DNA from 3 places in the Gordonia sp. 852002-10350_SCH5691597 genome. Region 1 is predicted to be linked to each of the others. Evidence: predicted binding sites of a transcription regulator. Region 1 holds the regulator's gene; each other region holds the start of a gene.
What was found. Region 1 encodes LexA, which represses DNA repair genes until DNA is damaged. Its sites were predicted from a motif close to CGAACANNTGTTCG; they were not measured.
Positions count from the first base shown of each region.

Region 2: the regulator LexA is predicted to act here: its motif matches at 2,809-2,822, upstream of A5777_RS08270 (error-prone DNA polymerase).
Region 3: the regulator LexA is predicted to act here: its motif matches at 4,251-4,264, upstream of A5777_RS08590 (HNH endonuclease signature motif containing protein).

Region 1 is NZ_LZMO01000185.1:18,008-23,816, forward strand. Features, by position in the region: gene A5777_RS13040 (DeoR/GlpR family DNA-binding transcription regulator) at 1-314, opposite strand, end outside; gene ptsP (phosphoenolpyruvate--protein phosphotransferase) at 587-2,302, shown strand; gene lexA (transcriptional repressor LexA) at 2,348-3,088, opposite strand; gene A5777_RS13055 (LysM peptidoglycan-binding domain-containing protein) at 3,499-3,939, shown strand; gene nrdR (transcriptional regulator NrdR) at 4,084-4,632, shown strand; gene hrpA (ATP-dependent RNA helicase HrpA) at 4,606-5,809, opposite strand, start outside.
Region 2 is NZ_LZMO01000111.1:20,961-26,769, reverse strand. Features, by position in the region: gene A5777_RS08270 (error-prone DNA polymerase) at 1-2,797, opposite strand, end outside; gene A5777_RS08265 (MFS transporter) at 3,004-4,395, opposite strand; gene A5777_RS08260 (cysteine hydrolase family protein) at 4,401-4,976, opposite strand; gene A5777_RS08255 (MarR family winged helix-turn-helix transcriptional regulator) at 5,003-5,431, opposite strand; gene A5777_RS08250 (SDR family oxidoreductase) at 5,648-5,809, shown strand, end outside.
Region 3 is NZ_LZMO01000115.1:6,365-12,173, reverse strand. Features, by position in the region: gene A5777_RS08605 (GMC family oxidoreductase) at 1-391, opposite strand, end outside; gene A5777_RS08600 (purine-cytosine permease family protein) at 388-1,809, opposite strand; gene A5777_RS08595 (aldehyde dehydrogenase family protein) at 2,143-3,639, shown strand; gene A5777_RS08590 (HNH endonuclease signature motif containing protein) at 4,335-5,809, shown strand, end outside.

The sequences.
Region 1 (5,809 bases):
GTTCCGGCATCGAAGATGACCGATCCACCGTCCGAGGGCAGAAACCGAATCGCACCGCGGGCGATCGCTGCCTTCTCTGCGGTGTGGGAGGACTCGCGTTGGGCGAGTCCCAGCTCGTTGACTACCTCGACCGTCCCGGCCTTGACTGCTCCGCCGTGGACGCGCTGCACGCTACCGCTGCGCTCGAGCACTGCGAGGTCGCGGCGCACGGTTTCACTCGTCACGTCGAACCTGTCGGCGAGAGCTGTCACGGATGCGCGACCGTGCGCGCGCACCTGATCGGCTATTGCTCGCTGTCGCTCTTCGGCGTACACCTGTCGACTCCGATCTGTGGTGTGTGGCTCACCTTCCGGCGAACCATCTGTGGGGTCTGTGTTCTGTGGATCTGGCTTCTGCGGATCTGTGTTCTGTGGATCACCGCGTGATTGGTTCTGTGTGGGATTCGATGTTGATATATCTGTGTTTACGCCCGTGTGTGTTGACAAGTCAAGCGTTTCGAGTAACTTTGATCACAGAAATTCACGACGCCGGGTATTCCTCACAGATCACCGCACCCGGCCGATCGACCCGGAAGGCAGCAGACGCAATGGAGAATCACCTGGTAACGGAGAATCGGGTCACCATGAACGGTCAGGGAGAGTTGACGGGAACACCCGTCGTCGCGGGGTTTGCCTACGGGCCGGTGTTGTGGCCGGGTGGGCGCGTCGAGTACGACGAGACGTCACTCGGCACTGATCGCGTCCTCGCCGAGGGCGAGCGGGACACGGAGTCGGAACGTCTCGTCGCCGCCGCGGCAGTCGTCGCGGGCAGACTGCGTGATCGCGCATCACACGCGTCGGGAGCTGCGGCCGAGGTTCTTGCCGCGACCGCCGGGTTGGCCGAGGATCGGGGATGGATCGGTGCGGCAAAGTCCCGTGTCTCGAAGGGGGCGTCGGCACCTGCTGCCGCAGTCGCGGCCACGGCGCAGTTCTCCGAGATGTTCGCCAAACTCGGCGGGTTGATGGCAGAGCGGATCACCGACCTCAACGACGTGCGTGACCGGGTGGTCGCCGAGTTGCTCGGCCGGCCGGAGCCGGGAATTCCGACGCCGAGCCAACCGTCGATCCTCTTCGCGGACGACCTCGCTCCCGCGGATACCGCGGGGCTCGATCCCGCTGTGATCGTCGGGCTGGCCACGCGTCTCGGCGGACCGACCAGTCATACCGCCATCATCGCGCGTCAATTGGGCATCCCGTGCGTGGTCGCCGTGGCTCGATTGAGTGAGATCACCAGCGGCACAATGGTTTTGCTCGACGGCGGTGCGGGGTCGATCACCGTCGAACCGGAGGAGTCCGAGGCGCGCGAACTCGTCGAGCGCAGTGTTGCGGAGGCAGCGCTTGTTGCTGCGTGGCGTGGCCCTGGCCGGACTGCTGACGGCACCGACGTCGCCATCCTGGCGAATGTCGCCGATGGTGTGTCGGCGCGTCGCGCGGCCGATGCGCCGGTCGAGGGGATCGGGCTGTTCCGCACCGAGTTGGCATTTCTCGACCGGGCAGAGGAACCCGATGTCGACGAGCAGACACGTCTGTACCGCGACGTGTTCGAAGCGTTCGCGGGCCAGAAAGTCGTCATCAGAACGCTCGACGCCGGTTCGGACAAGCCGCTGGCCTTCATCGAGCACCCGGACGAGGCGAACCCCGCACTCGGCGTACGCGGTAACCGAATCGGCGATGACCACCCCGAAATCGTGCGAACTCAGCTCGACGCGATCGCGCGCGCGGCAGAAGAATCCGGTACGACGCCGTGGGTCATGGCACCGATGATCGCCACGGCCGCGGAGGCCGCACAGTTCGCCGATCTCGTCCGTCAGCGTGGTCTGACGGCTGGAGTGATGATCGAGATCCCGGCTGCGGCGATCCTGGCGCCGGCGATTCTGGCTGAGGTCGACTTCGTGTCGATCGGAACCAACGACCTCACGCAGTACACGATGGCGGCCGACCGGATGTCGGCAGAACTCGCCGAACTGACCGACCCGTGGCAACCCGCGGTGCTCGCACTCATCTCTCAGGTCGCGACGGCCGGCGCCCAGCAGGGCAAGCCCGTCGGCGTCTGTGGTGAGGCCGCGGCCGACCCGTCGCTCGCGTGTGTGCTCGTCGGACTGGGAGTCACCTCGCTGTCGGCGGCTCCGGCCGCGACAGCAGCAGTCGGGGCGAAGCTGTCGACGGTAACCATGGAGCAGTGCCGGACCGCGGCAGCTGCCGCGCTTGCGACCTCGAGTCCGGCACTCGCCCGACGTGCCGCTGCCGAAAAACTCGACCACTGATATAGGCCCCGCTGGTCAGTGACCTGCGGGGCCAGGTTCAGTGCATCACACCCGACGCATGACCGTCACGACCTTGCCGAGGATGGCGGCGTCGTCTCCGGGGATCGGATCGAAGAGCGGGTTGTGCGGCATCAGCCAGACGTGGCCGTCTTTGCGTTTGAAGGTCTTCACCGTCGCCTCGCCGTCGATCATCGCTGCGACGATGTCGCCGTTGTCGGCGACGTTCTGCTGACGTACGACGACCCAGTCGCCGTCGCAGATCGCGGCGTCGATCATCGATTCGCCGACGACGCGGAGCAGGAACAACGAGCCCTCACCGACGAGCTCACGCGGGAGCGGAAAGACGTCTTCGACCGCCTCCTCCGCGAGAATCGGACCGCCCGCCGCGATACGGCCGAGTACCGGAACGAACGTGGGCGTCGGGAGATCTCCGTTGATGGCATCGGAGTGCGGTGCGTCGGGAGCCTCGGAGACGTTGACCGCTCGCGGACGGTTGGCGTCCCGTTTCAGCAGGCCCTTGCGCTCGAGGGTGCGCAACTGGTGAGCGACCGATGAGGTGGAGGTGAGGCCGACGGCGTCGCCGATCTCTCGAATGCTCGGCGGATATCCACGCTCGCGTACCGACTTTCGGATCACATCGAGGACGTCACGCTGGCGACCGGTGAGTGTGGCCTCGGCGACGGCCGGATGGATCGGTGCCTCCTCGCCGCCTTCGCTCTTCTTTCCCTCGACGCTGCGACCGTTGCCCTTGGGCGACGACGGGCTGCGTCGTGACTTCTCTGTCATCGGTTCCGTCCTTCCTGATCTTGAAGCGGCTGCTGTTGTGAACTGGCTGCTGTTGTGAAGCGGGGTGGGTGCGTCTTTCTTCCATCGTCTGGCGCCGACAGTAGCGGAGGCCACGGACAACATCAAACATTTGTTCGACGTGTCGCAGGACTTTGTCGGACCCCTCTGGTAGAACTCGAACATCAGTTCATCGAACGCTTGATCGACCATTGGAGGTAGCGATGACCAGCCTGATGACAAACCCGGTGACCCGCTCGGTTCCCAGCACGTCGAGTGCATCCGTGGCAACACCGCCGACCGCCCGATCTGCACCCCCTCGACCTGAACAAACGCCTCGTTCCCGGGTTCACCGCGCCACGGTGGTCAGTGGACGCGCGCCGTCGAATGCCGTCCGTAGCGAAGAGCTGCGTGTGGCGGGACGTGTTCGAACAAGTGAGGTCCGACGGGCAGCCGGCGCAGACGTCTCGCCGCAGCGTCGACATCGGATCACGTTCGATCACGGCACCTCTACGCGTCCCGCAGGCACGCGATGCGCCGGTGGCGTCGGCGAGCTGGTGGCGGCCCGTCGACGACGGGCTGCGATATTGGCGGTGCTCGCGGGAATCGGTTTGGCACTGACCGTGTGGGTGGTCGGGACCATCGGTGCCGACTACCAGCGGGCGAGCATGCCGGCTTCGACCTCTACGCAGGTGGTCCATGTGCGTTCCGGCGAATCGCTGAGCTCGATCGCGGCGCGGGTCGCGCCCGATATGCCGCGTCAAACCGTGATCGACGAGATCATCGACCTCAACGATCTGCCGTCGAGCGGGCTGCGCGTTGGCCAACCGCTTGTCACACCCGCGTACCGCTAAGCGCTGGCGGTATTCTCGATGTCACAGGGTCCAGTCGGAAACCGACACGGTCACCGCTGCGGTCTCGCTTCCGCCGGTCGTCAGACGATCGGACCACGCCAGACCGACGGAGCCGCTGCGTCCCGAGATTCGCACGAGGACTACATGCGCTGCCCGTTTTGCAAGAACGAAGACACCAAGGTCGTCGATTCGCGTGTCGCCGATGAGGGGCAGGCAATCCGCCGACGTCGCGCGTGCAGCGAATGTGGGCGACGTTTCTCCACGGTCGAGAGTGCTGTTCTGGCAGTCGTGAAGCGAAACGGAGTGACCGAGCCGTTCAGCAGAGAAAAGGTGATGCGCGGGGTGCGCCGCGCATGCCAGGGACGTCACGTGAACGAAGACGATCTCGCACAGTTGGCTCAGCAGGTCGAAGACGCTGTCAGGTCGTCGGGTTCGGCTGAGATCCCCAGCAACGAGGTCGGTCTGGCCATTCTCGGCCCGCTGCGCGACCTCGACGAGGTGGCATATCTACGTTTCGCCTCGGTCTATCGCTCGTTCGATTCGCTCGAAGACTTTCAACGCGAGATCGACGACCTCCAGGGCAACCTCACCGGTTCCCACGAAGGCGCAGACGACCTCGACACCCCGCCCGCCGTCGACTCAGCGACGACTCCACCGCGTCCGGTGTCAACCGAGTCGGTCAAGAGCTCGTAGCGCGCGTTTCTCCGAAATGGGATAGGCGGTCCCGAGCTTCTGGGCGAAGAGGCTGACCCGAAGTTCCTCGACAATCCACTGCGCTTCCTCGCTGACGGCGTCTCGGCGCGATTCGGGGAGCTGTGTCAGGCGCTGGTTCCACCGCTCGGTGACTCTGTCGATGGCGGCCATTCCATCGCGGTCGCGAAGGGCCGCGGCAGGAAGTTGCTCGAGACGCTGCCGTGCGGCGGTCAGGTATCGCGGAACGTGCTGCAGGTGTTCGCGCGCCGTGGCCAGGACGAATCCGTCGAAGACCAGGTTGTTGAACTGTTCGGCGACGTCGTCGCATGCTGTTTGACCCGAATGGCGGTCGATCTCGGCACGTAGGGGAGCCACCTCGCGCAAGACCTCGACGGCGAGTGCGAAGTACTCCGGCGCCGCTGCCGATACGCGCGGTCGCAGTGTCGAGACGAGTTCGTCGAAGGCCGACGGCGTGCGGATCGAGCCCAGATCGACTGCTGCGGGCGCGATGTCGCGAATCGCCCTGCGGGTGCAGTCGGAATACAGCGCGTCGGGCGACGCGTAGGGACTCTGACTCATGGCCAGTCGATCGGCCGGGTCGAGCCCGGCGCTGATCTTGCGCGAGAGCGGCGCGATCGCATGGTCGAGCAGTTCTATGACGGCACCGTGCAGTTGCACACGTCGCTGTGCGTCCGACGTCGCGAGCGTCCGTGCCACCCCACGGTTGCGCTCTCCAGCGACGACCTCGAGTGATGGATAGCGTGTGATCTGTTGTCCGGCAACCGTATCGACGCTCGACTCGGCAAGTGTTCCGATTCCGTCGGCCGTCCACGTCGGGTACACCCGACGCGGCGTCGGCGCAGGCGCGTCACCCTCGATACGTCGGCGGAGGTCGGCGAGGGATTTGCCGGTGGCGACCGACTCCTCTCGCTCGTCGATCACGACGAAGTTCATCCGAAGGTAGGCGGGGAGTCGCTCGGGAGCGAAGTCGTCGGCCGCAATCGTCTGCCCGGTGATCGTCGACAGTTCACGCGCGAGGCCGGTGGTGAGTGGCTCTCGGCGTGGGGTGAGGCGAGACAGCGCGAGATCGGCGAATCGTCCGGCGGGGGCCATCGTTTTGCGGATGGTCTTGGGCAGTGTCTTGATCAACTCGGTGGCGAGTTCGCTACGCATTCCC
Region 2 (5,809 bases), on a different contig from region 1:
CGGAGGCCGCCGCGCCCGCCTCCCACAACGCTTGTCGTCGACTCATGCCGAAACACTCGAACGCACCCGCGCCCGCCAATCCCTCGAGGTGTGCGAGGTTGAGATCGGCTCGCCGCGACAGGTCGGTGATACTCGTATACGGACCGTCGGCTCCTCTTGATTCGACGATGCGCGCCGCGACGTCGTCTCCGACCCCGCGTATCGACGCCAACCCGAGCCGCACGTCGAGCCCATCGTTCTCCAACGTCGCCTCGGCCAGCGACGCGTTGATATGCGGCCGGTGCACGTCGACGCCGTGTCGGCGCGCATCGGCAACCAGCGACTGCGGCGAGTAGAAGCCCATGGGTTGCGCACGCAGCAGTGCCGCGCAGAAGGCCGCCGGATGGTGCAGCTTGAACCACGACGAGTAGAAGACCAACGATGCAAAACTCTGCGAATGACTCTCGGGGAAACCGAAATTGGCGAAGGCTGCCATTTTCTCGAAAATCCGGTCAGCGACCTCGTCGGTGATGCCGTGGGTGCGCTGCATACCTTCGTAGAAACGTCGACGAAGCCGCTGCATGCGTTCGGGCGAGCGCTTGGACCCCATCGCACGACGGAGCTGATCCGCCTCGGCGGCGTCGAATCCGGCGACGTCGACGGCCAACTGCATGAGCTGCTCCTGGAACAGCGGTACGCCGAGTGTTCGCTTGAGCGCTGGCCACATCGACGGATGTTCGACGGTCGGCTCCTCCTGGCCGTTGCGTCGGCGGATGAACGGGTGGACCGATCCGCCCTGGATCGGTCCCGGACGGATCAGCGCGACCTCGACGACGAGATCGTAGAAGCAGCGTGGCTTCAGTCGCGGGAGGGTTGCCATTTGCGCTCGTGATTCCACCTGAAAAACCCCGACAGAGTCTGCGCGACAGAGCATCTCGTACACCGCCTGCTCAGAGAGGTCGAGTTTGGCGAGGTCGACATGGATGTTCTTGTGTTCGGCGACCAGATCGATCGCGTAGTGCAGCGCCGAGAGCATCCCGAGACCGAGCAGATCGAACTTGACCAAACCGATTGCGGCACAGTCATCTTTGTCCCACTGCAACACGCTGCGATTCTCCATCCGCGCCCACTCCGTCGGGCAGACATCGGCAATGGGGCGATCACAGATCACCATCCCACCGGAGTGGATTCCGAGATGCCTTGGCATGTTGGCGATCTCGCTTGCGAGATCAAGCACGTCGTCGGGCGCGGTATCGGGCATCTTGCTCCAGGCGTCCTGCTGACCACTCGCGTAGCCGAGCGCTCGCGCCATGTCGCGCACCGACGATCGGCCCCGGTAGGTGATCACGTTGGCGACCTGCGCGCTGTACTCGCGGCCATACCGTCGGTACACGTACTGGATCGCCTCTTCACGACGGTCCGATTCGATGTCAACGTCGATGTCCGGTGGCCCGTCACGCTCAGGTGAGAGGAACCTCTCGAACAGCAACTCGTTGGCCACCGGGTCGACGTTGGTGATACCCAACGCGTAACACACCGCGGAGTTGGCGGCGCTCCCCCGGCCTTGGCACAGGATGTCGTTGCGTTTACAGAAGTCGACGATGTCGGCGACGACGAGGAAATAGCCGGGGAAGGTGAGCGTTTCGACGATCGCCAGCTCGTGCTCGATCTGCCGGTAGGCCGCCGGATGTTGGGCTGGTGTCCCATAGCGGCGTCGCGCGCGGGTCATGGTGAGATGCCGTAGCCAACTGGACTCCGTGTGCCCGGCCGGCACGTCGAACGGCGGCAACTGCGGCGCGATCAATCCGAGTGAGAATGCGCAGTCGTCGGCGAGGTCTGCCGCGGCGGCGATGGCGTCAGGATGCGCGGGCAGCAGGCGCATCATCTCGTCGCCGCTGCGCAGATGCGCACCGCCGACCCCCGGCATCCAGCCCGCGATGGTCTCGATGTCGGTGCGGGCACGGACCGCCGCCATCGCCAGCGCGAGGCGTCGACGGCGCGGCCCCGCGAAGTGTGCCCCCGACGTCGCGACGGTCGGCAGCCCGAATCGTCGCGCGAGGTCGGCGAGTACCGCATTGCGCTCGTCATCGTCGGGCAGGCCCTGAGCAGTGAGTTCGACGACGACGTCGTCGCGTCCGAACCGCTCGACCACTCCGCCAAGAGCGGCCTCGGCAGCACCGATACCCGCCCGATCCAACGCTCGGCGAACCGCGCCCTTGCGACAGCCCGTCAGGATCACCCAGTGGCCTGCGTCGCGGGTCAGCCGGTCGACGTCGTAGCGCAGCAGCCCCTTCTCACCACCGGACATGTGGGCGTCGGCAATGATTCGTGACAACCTCCGATAGCCCTCACTGTCACGCGCGAGGACCAGCAGATGCTCACCGGCCGGATCGGTCACCCCGGTCCGGGTCACGTCGGGCTCCAGGGAGAGTTCGGCACCGAACACCGTCGGCATCGCGAATTCCTTTGCGGCCTCGGCGAATCGGACCACGCCGTAGAAACCGTCGTGGTCGGTGATCGACAGACCGGTCAGGTCGAGTCGGGCCGCCTCCTCCACCATCTCCTCGGGCATCGACGCCCCGTCGAGGAAGCTGTAGGCACTGTGCGCGTGCAGTTCGGCGTAGCGCACCGACGAGCGCTCGCGTGCAACCTCCGGTGCGGTGTAGGCACCCCGCTTGCGCGACCACGCGGGGCTGTCGTTGCCGTCGCCGGGTTGCTCGGGACCGAAGAACTCCCCCGGCCGACCGCCTTTCGGCGAGCGCCCCGACAGCACTCGCTCCATCTCCCGCCAGGTCGGCGGGCCCTGGTTCCAACCCACCCGTCCATCATAGAACATACGTTCGACAGACGGTGAGTGGTGGGCTGCCCCCTCGCCTCGCCGACGACAGTCCCTGCCACCCGACTTTGAATATGTGTCGAACTGAAGGATGTGGGTGCTGCAGCACCCACATCCTTCGATTGGACCCACATCCTCGCTCAACTCGACGACGTTCGGCACTCGCTCGTTGCGGCGAGACCGCACCATCAGTCTGCCGACACCGCTCTCGGAATCCGACGATCCACCAACGTCATGGCGATCAACACCGATCCGATGACCACGATCGCCCAGCCCGCGACGTGTAGTCCACCGTCGGTGGCGCGGGCCCCGAAGGCGATACCGATGAGGCTCGACGAGAAGATCGCCCCGAAGTACATGAACGTTCTGTACAGACCCGACGCCACGCCGATCGACTCCGACGGGCTCTGCGTGTAGAGCGTCGCCTGGTTGGCGTAGCCGCTCAATCCGTTGGCTACGCCGAACAGGAAGGTCATCGTGAGCAGGATCCACAGCCCAGAGGAATGATGGATCGCCACGGCGGTGACACCGGCGCCGACAAAGCAGAAACCTGTGAGGATCAACGGAATTCGCACCCATCCGTGCGTCGAGTTGACCCGCGCACACACGACACTGAGCGCGGAGTACGGGATGAGGATGAGGCCGACCTGCGCGGCCGTGTAGCCCGCGGACTGCTCCATCCACTGGCTGATGCCGTACATCGCCGTGTACGAGCCGAGCCCTGCCAGCATCTGGCGCAGGTAGGTGCGCACCAACGGGGAGTTGGCCGCGAGCATCCGTACGTCGATGAGCGGTTGTGCAGCACGTAGTTCCCAGAGGAACAGCAACAGCCCCGATACGGCGACGATGACGAGCAACCACCACCGCGGTTCTGGCAGGCGCGCCAAGAACTCGAGTGTCACAACGACGGTCACCGCGAAAAGCACTACCCCCACGACGTCGACGACGCGGACAAGACCCCGGACACCACCTACATGGACCGCCCCGTCGCGGGGAATACTGCGCAGCGCCCACGCGATGGTGACCAGTGCAACGGGGATGTTGACGAAGAACACAGCGCGCCAGCCGAACACACCGGTCAGTACACCGCCGAGGGGCAGACCGATGACGGCGATCACCTGGGCGGCGATCGAGAACCCGCCGAGTATCCGGCTCGGCACGCCGGTGCCGAAGGAGTCGGCTCGCGACCGCACGAGCGCCATGGCCGTGGGATACGCCGCAGAGGTGCCGATGCCGATCAACGCACGGGAGAGCAGAAGACACCAGAACGCCGGCGCGGCGGCACCGATGACACCGGCGATCAGCAGGATGACCAGCCCGGAGGCGAAGACGCGACGAGGACCGAATACCGTCGCGAGTTTGCCCATCGTCGGTTGTGCCACTGCGCTACACAGGTAGAGCACTGAGATCAGAATCGTCGTCTGGGCCGGACCCCGATGGAAGTCGACGCCGATCCCGACGAGCGCGGTGGCGATCATGGAACTGTTGATCGGGTTGAGTGTCGACCCCATCAACAGTGGCCCGGTGAATCTCCAGCCGAAGGGATTGCGCTGTGCCACACCGGCGTCGCCGGTGGCCACGGCACTCACTGAGCTGTGGCGTCGAGGAGTTCGAGAAGCTCTGCGGTCGAACCTGTCTCGGCGATCTGGGGGAACACCTCGCGCACGCTGTGCGCGTGACGCTCCCCGTCGGAATCGGTCATCGCATCGGTCGGCAACGTCACGTTGAACCCCGCTTCGTGTGCGTCACGCGCCGTCGATTCGACGCCTGCGCCACTGGCGATCCCGACGACGGCGACCTGGGTGACCCCCCTGGAACGCAACTCCTCGAGGAGACCGGTACCCGCGAATGCGCTACGCGAATGTTTGGTCACCACCAGATCGTCTGGCTGGGGGGCGAATTCGTCGATGAGCTCGGTCCCCTCCGTCGGCAATTGCGGCCTCGCCGATCCAGAGTTGCGGTCCGTCCGGCCGGGAGGCACGGCGTCGACGTTGACCATCACCACGAGGTGGCCATACTTATGGAACCTGTCGACCAATTGCCCCGCGCGGTCGACGATTTCCGACGCCGGGTACGGTGCGAGATTGTCGCGCAACGCGATTCCACGTTGCATGTCGATGACGATCAGCGCGACCCGCGGGTCGAGAGCTGTCATTGCCATGGATTCCTCCTTGATCGAAGCGACTGTCAGGACTCCGCCACACGGCGGAGAAGCTCTGTTGCGGTGGCGATCTGCGCCCATTCCTCGTCGGTGAGAACCTGCCCGAGCCGATCAGCGAGCCAGTCCTCGCGAGCCAATCGTCCACGCGCGTAGGTCTCGCGGGCCTTGTCCGAAAGATCAAGGAGCGTCTTTCGACGATCCTTCGGATGAGGCGTCCCGATGATGAGTCCCTGCTCGAGCAGTGCCGCAACCGTCGTCGACATCGACTGCGGGCGAACACCTTCGGCTCGGGCGAGGTCGTTCACTGTCGACGGTCCCCCACGTTCGAGCCTGCCGAGCACGTTGGTCTGCGACCGCGTGAGATCCCCGATCGGGCCCTGCGCGCGGAGTCGGCGATTGAGCGCCGCCAGCACGGGGCGCAGGGTCGCGGCAATCTCGGCGGGATTCTCAGACATATAGTGAGTCTAGCAAATAGTCAGTCAACTGATAAGGTTCCTGACAGAAAGGGAGATTTCAGACAACTCTCCCGCCGACCCTGGGTATCCCAGGGCCAACAACTCCCCGTGGTGACGTTGCCATTTGGTGATGTAAGTGTCAGGGTGAATCCGAGCACTTCTTACCGCGGAGTAAGAAGGCGCGAGTCCGCAGTTGCCAGCCGGCCGGAGGAACAGATGACCACGTATTTCATCACCGGAGGGACCGGGTTCATCGGACGCCGGGTGATCGAACGACTGCTCGCCGCAGACCGGGGCGCCCACGTCTACGCGCTGGTCCGCTCGGGATCACGCGCACGATTCGACGAGATGTTCGCCGACGCTCCCCCGGATCGACTG
Region 3 (5,809 bases), on a different contig from region 1:
CGAGCGTATCGGCGTCCCAACCGTCGGCCCCCAGCGCGACCCACTCGTCGATGTCTGCGCGCAGCGGTCGCCACGTGATCATCGTGTTGGCCGTCGCGCAGCCTCCGAGGATGTGCATGCGCGCCTGACGAATTCCGGAGTTGCCACGCTCCTGCGGCACGCTGCGGTAGTCCTGGTCGTACTCGCTCTCGAGCATCTCCGCCCACCGTCGAATCGAGCGGGCGCGGGGCTCGTGCTCGTCACTCGGGCCGGCCTCGAGGACCGTGACCGTCACCGCGGGGTCCTCGCTCAGACGAGCCGCCACGATGCAGCCTGCCGTGCCGCCTCCTACGACGAGATAGTCAGGAGCACTGGACTTGTCAGGAGAACCGGGGTTGTCAGGATTGCTCATGCCGCCGGCTCTGACGCCAGGTTCGCGCTCGCCGGCGCCTCGCTCTTACGGGTGGCCATCAGGACGTAGTAGAGCGGGCAGATGACAGCGAGCCCGACAATCCACGAGATATCGACGCCGCCAATCTCTTTCGCCAACGGACCGGTCCACAGAGTCGTCGAGAGGAACGGAATCTGAACTCCGATACCGATCACGTAGCACGCAATGGCGATCCAGTTGAATCGACCGTAGACACCGCCGTCGCGACGAAAGAGTGATTCGATGTCGTACTCGCCGTGGCGTAGGAGGTAGTAGTCGACGAGATTGACTGCGGTCCAGGGAATCAGGACGCAGAGGAGCAGGGCCAAGAAGTTGGCGTAGTTGGCCAGGAAGTCGTCTGCACTGAGCAGAGCAGGCAGCATCGCGATGGCGAACAGCACGAGCGCGATGACTGCACGGCTCGTCGCCTGTGCTCGCCATCGAGGAAAGATGTTCTGTCCCACTGTGATCGTGGAGAGCGCGCCACAGTAGAGGTTCATGCCGTTGGTGACGCTGATACCGACGGCGAAGACGAGGAACAGCCCCGTGGAGATCCCATGGGTCAACGTTCCCATGCCCGCGAGGGTGTCGGAGTCGGGCAGAGCGGCGCCGATCAGCACACCGAGCAGCATCGGAAGTACCGACCCGAGAACACATCCCGCATAGGTTGCCCAGAAGGCCGTCTTCACTCCGGTGTCGCGCGGCAGATAGCGCGTGTAGTCCGACACGTAGGGCGCGTAGGCGATCTGCCACAACGCCGCTGCGGAGAACGTGGCCATGAAGCCTGCCCAGGTGAACCCGCTGCTGTGCCAGGTATCCGTCGGCAACCCATTGACACCGATCATCCAGACGAACGCGAGGAGGAGCGCCAGGCCCGCGACCACCGACAGCACAGCCGCCATGGAGTGAATCAGCTTGTAGCCGATCATCGTCACGACGACGCTGATGGCACCGATGATGAAGATCGCCCAGTTGTCCGGCAGCCCGGTCACTTCGGCGAAGGCTTTGCCGCCGAGCACCGCGTTCGACGCGAAGAATCCCAGATACATGAAGACGACGAGCACCACCACGAGCAGGCTGCCCAGCGAACCGAATTGTGCTCGGGTCTGGAGCATCTGGGGTACACCCATCTGCGGGCCCTGCGCCGCGTGCAGCGCCATGACCACACCGCCCACGAGATTGCCAGCGACGACTGCGATCGCGCCCGCCCAGAAGGGCAGCCCGAACACGGTGGTGGCCAGCGCTCCGGTGATGATCGTCAGCAGCATGATGTTCGAGCCGAACCACACGGTGAAGATGTCGCGCGCGCGGCCGTGCCGTTCGTCGTGCGGAATGTGGTCGATGGTGCGGCGCTCCACCGACGGCGCTGCGCCCGTCGACGGCTGGGTTGACGTGTTCATCGGGAGATACCTCTGCTCTGTGTGGGCGGCACTGGATCGGCCTGTGCGCGTGTGTCTGGCGGGTGTCACGGTGTGCGGTTCGGAGCGAGCCACGGCCACGGCGTCGGGGCTGTTCAGCAAGTATCGAGGCGATCAGCATCACCGGGAAAACAGAAAGTTCCGGACTTTTACATCTAGAGAACAGATGACCTCGTTGCGCTATACGTTCTCGGCGCTGACGGGCAGCCGTACCACGTCGGCGCCCCCTTACATCGACCAGACCGATGTAGAACGTCAGATAAATCGGCGCTGCCTGATCTATCGCGCTTCACGATTTCCCGTCACGATAGAGTCATGACCGATCTACCCGACCTCACCTCGATCGACTGGTCCGCGCGCGCAGGCGAGATCGCGTTCTGCTCCCAGGCGTTCATCGATGGCCAGTGGCTCTCCGCACAGTCCGGCACGACCTTCGACGTCGTGAACCCTGCGACGGACACCGTGCTCGCCTCCGTCGCCGCCTGCAACGCCGAGGACGTCGACGTCGCCGTCGCCGCTGCGCGTCGAGCCTTCGACGACGGGCGCTGGTCGAAGCTGTCCGCCGGCGAGCGCGGGACGGTACTCATCCGCTTCGCCACCCTGATCGAACAGCATGCCGAGGAACTCGCGACGCTCGTGACGCTGGAGATGGGCAAGGCGATCCGCGATTCGTACGAGGTCGAAGTCCCCGGCGCCGCAGCCGTTTTCCGGTTCTACGGCGAGGTGGCCGACAAGATCCCGGGCGAGTTGCCCCCGACCGCCGACGGCAGCGTCGCCATGGTTCGCCGGGTACCGCTGGGCGTCGTCGGCGCAGTTGTGCCCTGGAACTTTCCGCTCGACATCGCAGCATGGAAGGTCGCACCCGCACTGGCCGCGGGCAACACCGTCGTCCTCAAACCTGCTGAGGAAAGCCCGCTTTCGGCTCTGCGCTTGGCCGAGATCGCGGTCGAAGCCGGGATCCCACCCGGCGTCTTCAACGTCGTGCCGGGCCTGGGCGCCGACGCCGGTCGTGCGCTCGGACTCCACTCCGACGTGCAGTGCCTGACATTCACCGGCTCCACGGAGGTCGGAAAGAAGTTCTTGGCCTACAGCGCAGAATCGAACATGAAGCAGGTCTGGCTCGAGTGTGGCGGCAAGAGCCCCAACCTGGTGTTCGCCGACTGCGCCGACCTCGACGCCGCCGCAGAGATGGCCTGTTTCGGCATCTTCGGCAATCAGGGCGAGGTCTGCTCTGCCAACAGCCGACTTCTGGTGCAGCGCGAAATACTCGACGAATTCGTCGACAAGGTTGTCGAGAAGGCTGGGGCTTACTTGCCTGGCGACCCGCTCGACCCGGCGTCGACAACGGGCGCCATGGTGACGCGCAAGCAACTCGACCTCGTCCTCGGCTTCGTCGATCAGGCGCGCGAAGACGGACGAATAGCACTTGGCGGCAACCGAATCGGCGACGTCGGGTGCTTCATGGAGCCCACCGTCGTCGTCGACCTTCCCGCCGATTCGGCGGTGATGACCGACGAGATCTTCGGCCCGGTGCTGGCGGTGATCGCGTTCGATTCCGAGGACGAGGCAGTCGCCCTGGCCAATGACACTCCGTTCGGGCTTGCAGCATCGGCATGGACCTCGAATCTCGATCGCGCACTGCGGATGTCGGACAATCTGCACGCCGGAACCGTCTCGATCAACACTGTCGACGCCCTTTCTCCCGGAACACCTTTCGGCGGCTTCGGGGCATCGGGGTTCGGTTCGGACCTGTCGGTCCACGCGATCGAGAAGTTCACCGGACTCAAGACGACGTGGATCGCGCGCGGCTGAGAATAACGTCCGCGAGGTAGCTGACACAGCCCGACGGAGCCAAGGGCACCGTGTGTTGTGTCCTCGATCACCGCAGTCCGCGGTCGATCTCCGCCGCTGCGAAAAGCGCTGAAGCAGTCTTCACAATCTCATTAGTTCTTGGCAATTCGGCAAATTGACGCCGAAGTCCGGTGGACCTCGGCTTCATGCTCGGCGACCGTCTGCGCGCCCGGCCCTGAATCCAGCAGGCGTCTTTCTCGATCCAGTTGGGCAACGTCGCAGTTTGACGTTGAACAGGCCACCGACGTGCTTACTGGCGGCGAGTTTCGACTCGGCCGCCTCCTTCAAACGGTCGTGATACATCCGAACCGCCGGCTCACGGGTCTACTGATCGAACTTCCGTGGTGCTCCCATATCCGTCCTCCCGGTGAGATCACGGTTCTGCCGCACCCCGTTCGCTCAGCTTGGCCTGTTCGCGACGCTCTGTAGTCGCGCCACAGCCGTGCGGGGACTTGCGAGCTGAGGCGTCTCCGCGTTGTTCTGGGAGATGAGATCACACCCGAAAGGACACCGCCTCTCATCGAAAGATTGTTCGGATTCTCCTGGCGGATGTCCGTTTCGTCAGGTAGCATAGAACACATATTCGAAGAGGCTGTTTGACTCGATCTCGGCGGCCGATTCTCTGTAGCGATACTTACGGGCGGGGGTGAGAACAGATGGCCACAGAATTTCACGACGAGCAGATCGACGAAAACCCCAGCACGCCTTCCGCTTTGGCTTCAACCGTGCCAGGTTCGGCCGATGCCGCGGTGGCTGAGCAACTGTCACGTCTGTCAGCAGCCTTGGACACGTTGGCTGAGGTTGATGCGTCGGCGCTGTCGGACGGAGTCCTCGTAGAAGCTGCGCAGGTTGCCGAGCGGCTGGCTCGGCGCACCTCGGGAGCTGTGACCGACCGTCTGGTGGTCGAGGTGTCTGATCGCAGTGCCGACCGTAGGCTGGGCTACCGCAATCTAAGTGGGTTTTTGGCCAGTCATCTGCACGTCGGTGACCCTGCGGCCAGGTATTGGCTGATCGCCGAAACCGGCACATTCACCTCGATACTGGGTGAGCGAGTGGCCCCGAAGTGTCCAACCCTGGCCGAGCGTGTGGCGCAGGGATTGGTGGCGCCCGCACATGCACGGGCCGTCATCGATGTGCTCAACAAGATCCCTCGCGCCGTTCCGGCAGAGACGCGTGCGGCCGCCGAGGCGCAGATGGCAGATTATGCGACTTCATACACCCCGACTGAAATCAGCAGTCTCGGGGCACGATTGTTGGCCCATCTCGATCCCGACGGCTCACTGACAGACGCCAAAGACCGTAAGCGTCGTCGTGCGTTCTGGGTGAATCGGCAAGATGCGCAACTGATGTCACGGCTGACCGCCGATCTCGATCCGGCCGCACGCGCGCGTCTGGATGCGGTGCTGGACGCGTGGGGCAAACCCGGTATGAACAATCCCGATGATCCCGACTCGCCGTCGGGACCTGTCGGTTCGGCTGATCCCGACCTGCTCCGCGCAGCGGCACAACGTGACGAGCGATCGGCAGCGCAACGCAATCATGACGCCTTCTCTGCGCTGCTGGCTCGTGTGCTCGACTCCGGCATGCTCGGCAAGTCTCATCGCGGGCTGCCGATCCAGGTGATCGTCAAAACCAGTCTCACCGAACTCGAGCAGCAGGCCGGTTTGGCGCAGACCGCCTCCGGAGCGCTACTGCCGATCAAGGATCTGATCGAGATGGCTGCCACCAGCGGCGCGCAGCCATTCCTCGCAGTGTTCGCCGAACACACCAGCGTGCCACTGTATTTGGGTCGATCGAAAAGGATCGCCACCCTCGGACAACGCTTCGCCTCGTTCGCCTCCGATGGCGGCGGGATGTGTTCAGCACCGGGTTGTACCCAACCCGCGTCGCGAGTACAGATGCATCACGCCGCCAAGGACTGGGCGAAGGGTGGACTCACCGATATCGACCAACTGGTGCCCGCATGCGACGTGCACAACAGCAAGGTCGGACCGAATATCGGCCAGTACACAACGCGAATGATCACCGACGGTCCCGACACCGGACGAGTGGCGTGGCGGTTGAACGCCACTCCCGGCATGCCACCCAATCGTGAACATGTGAACCGAATGGCCGACGTGGCCGCCGACTT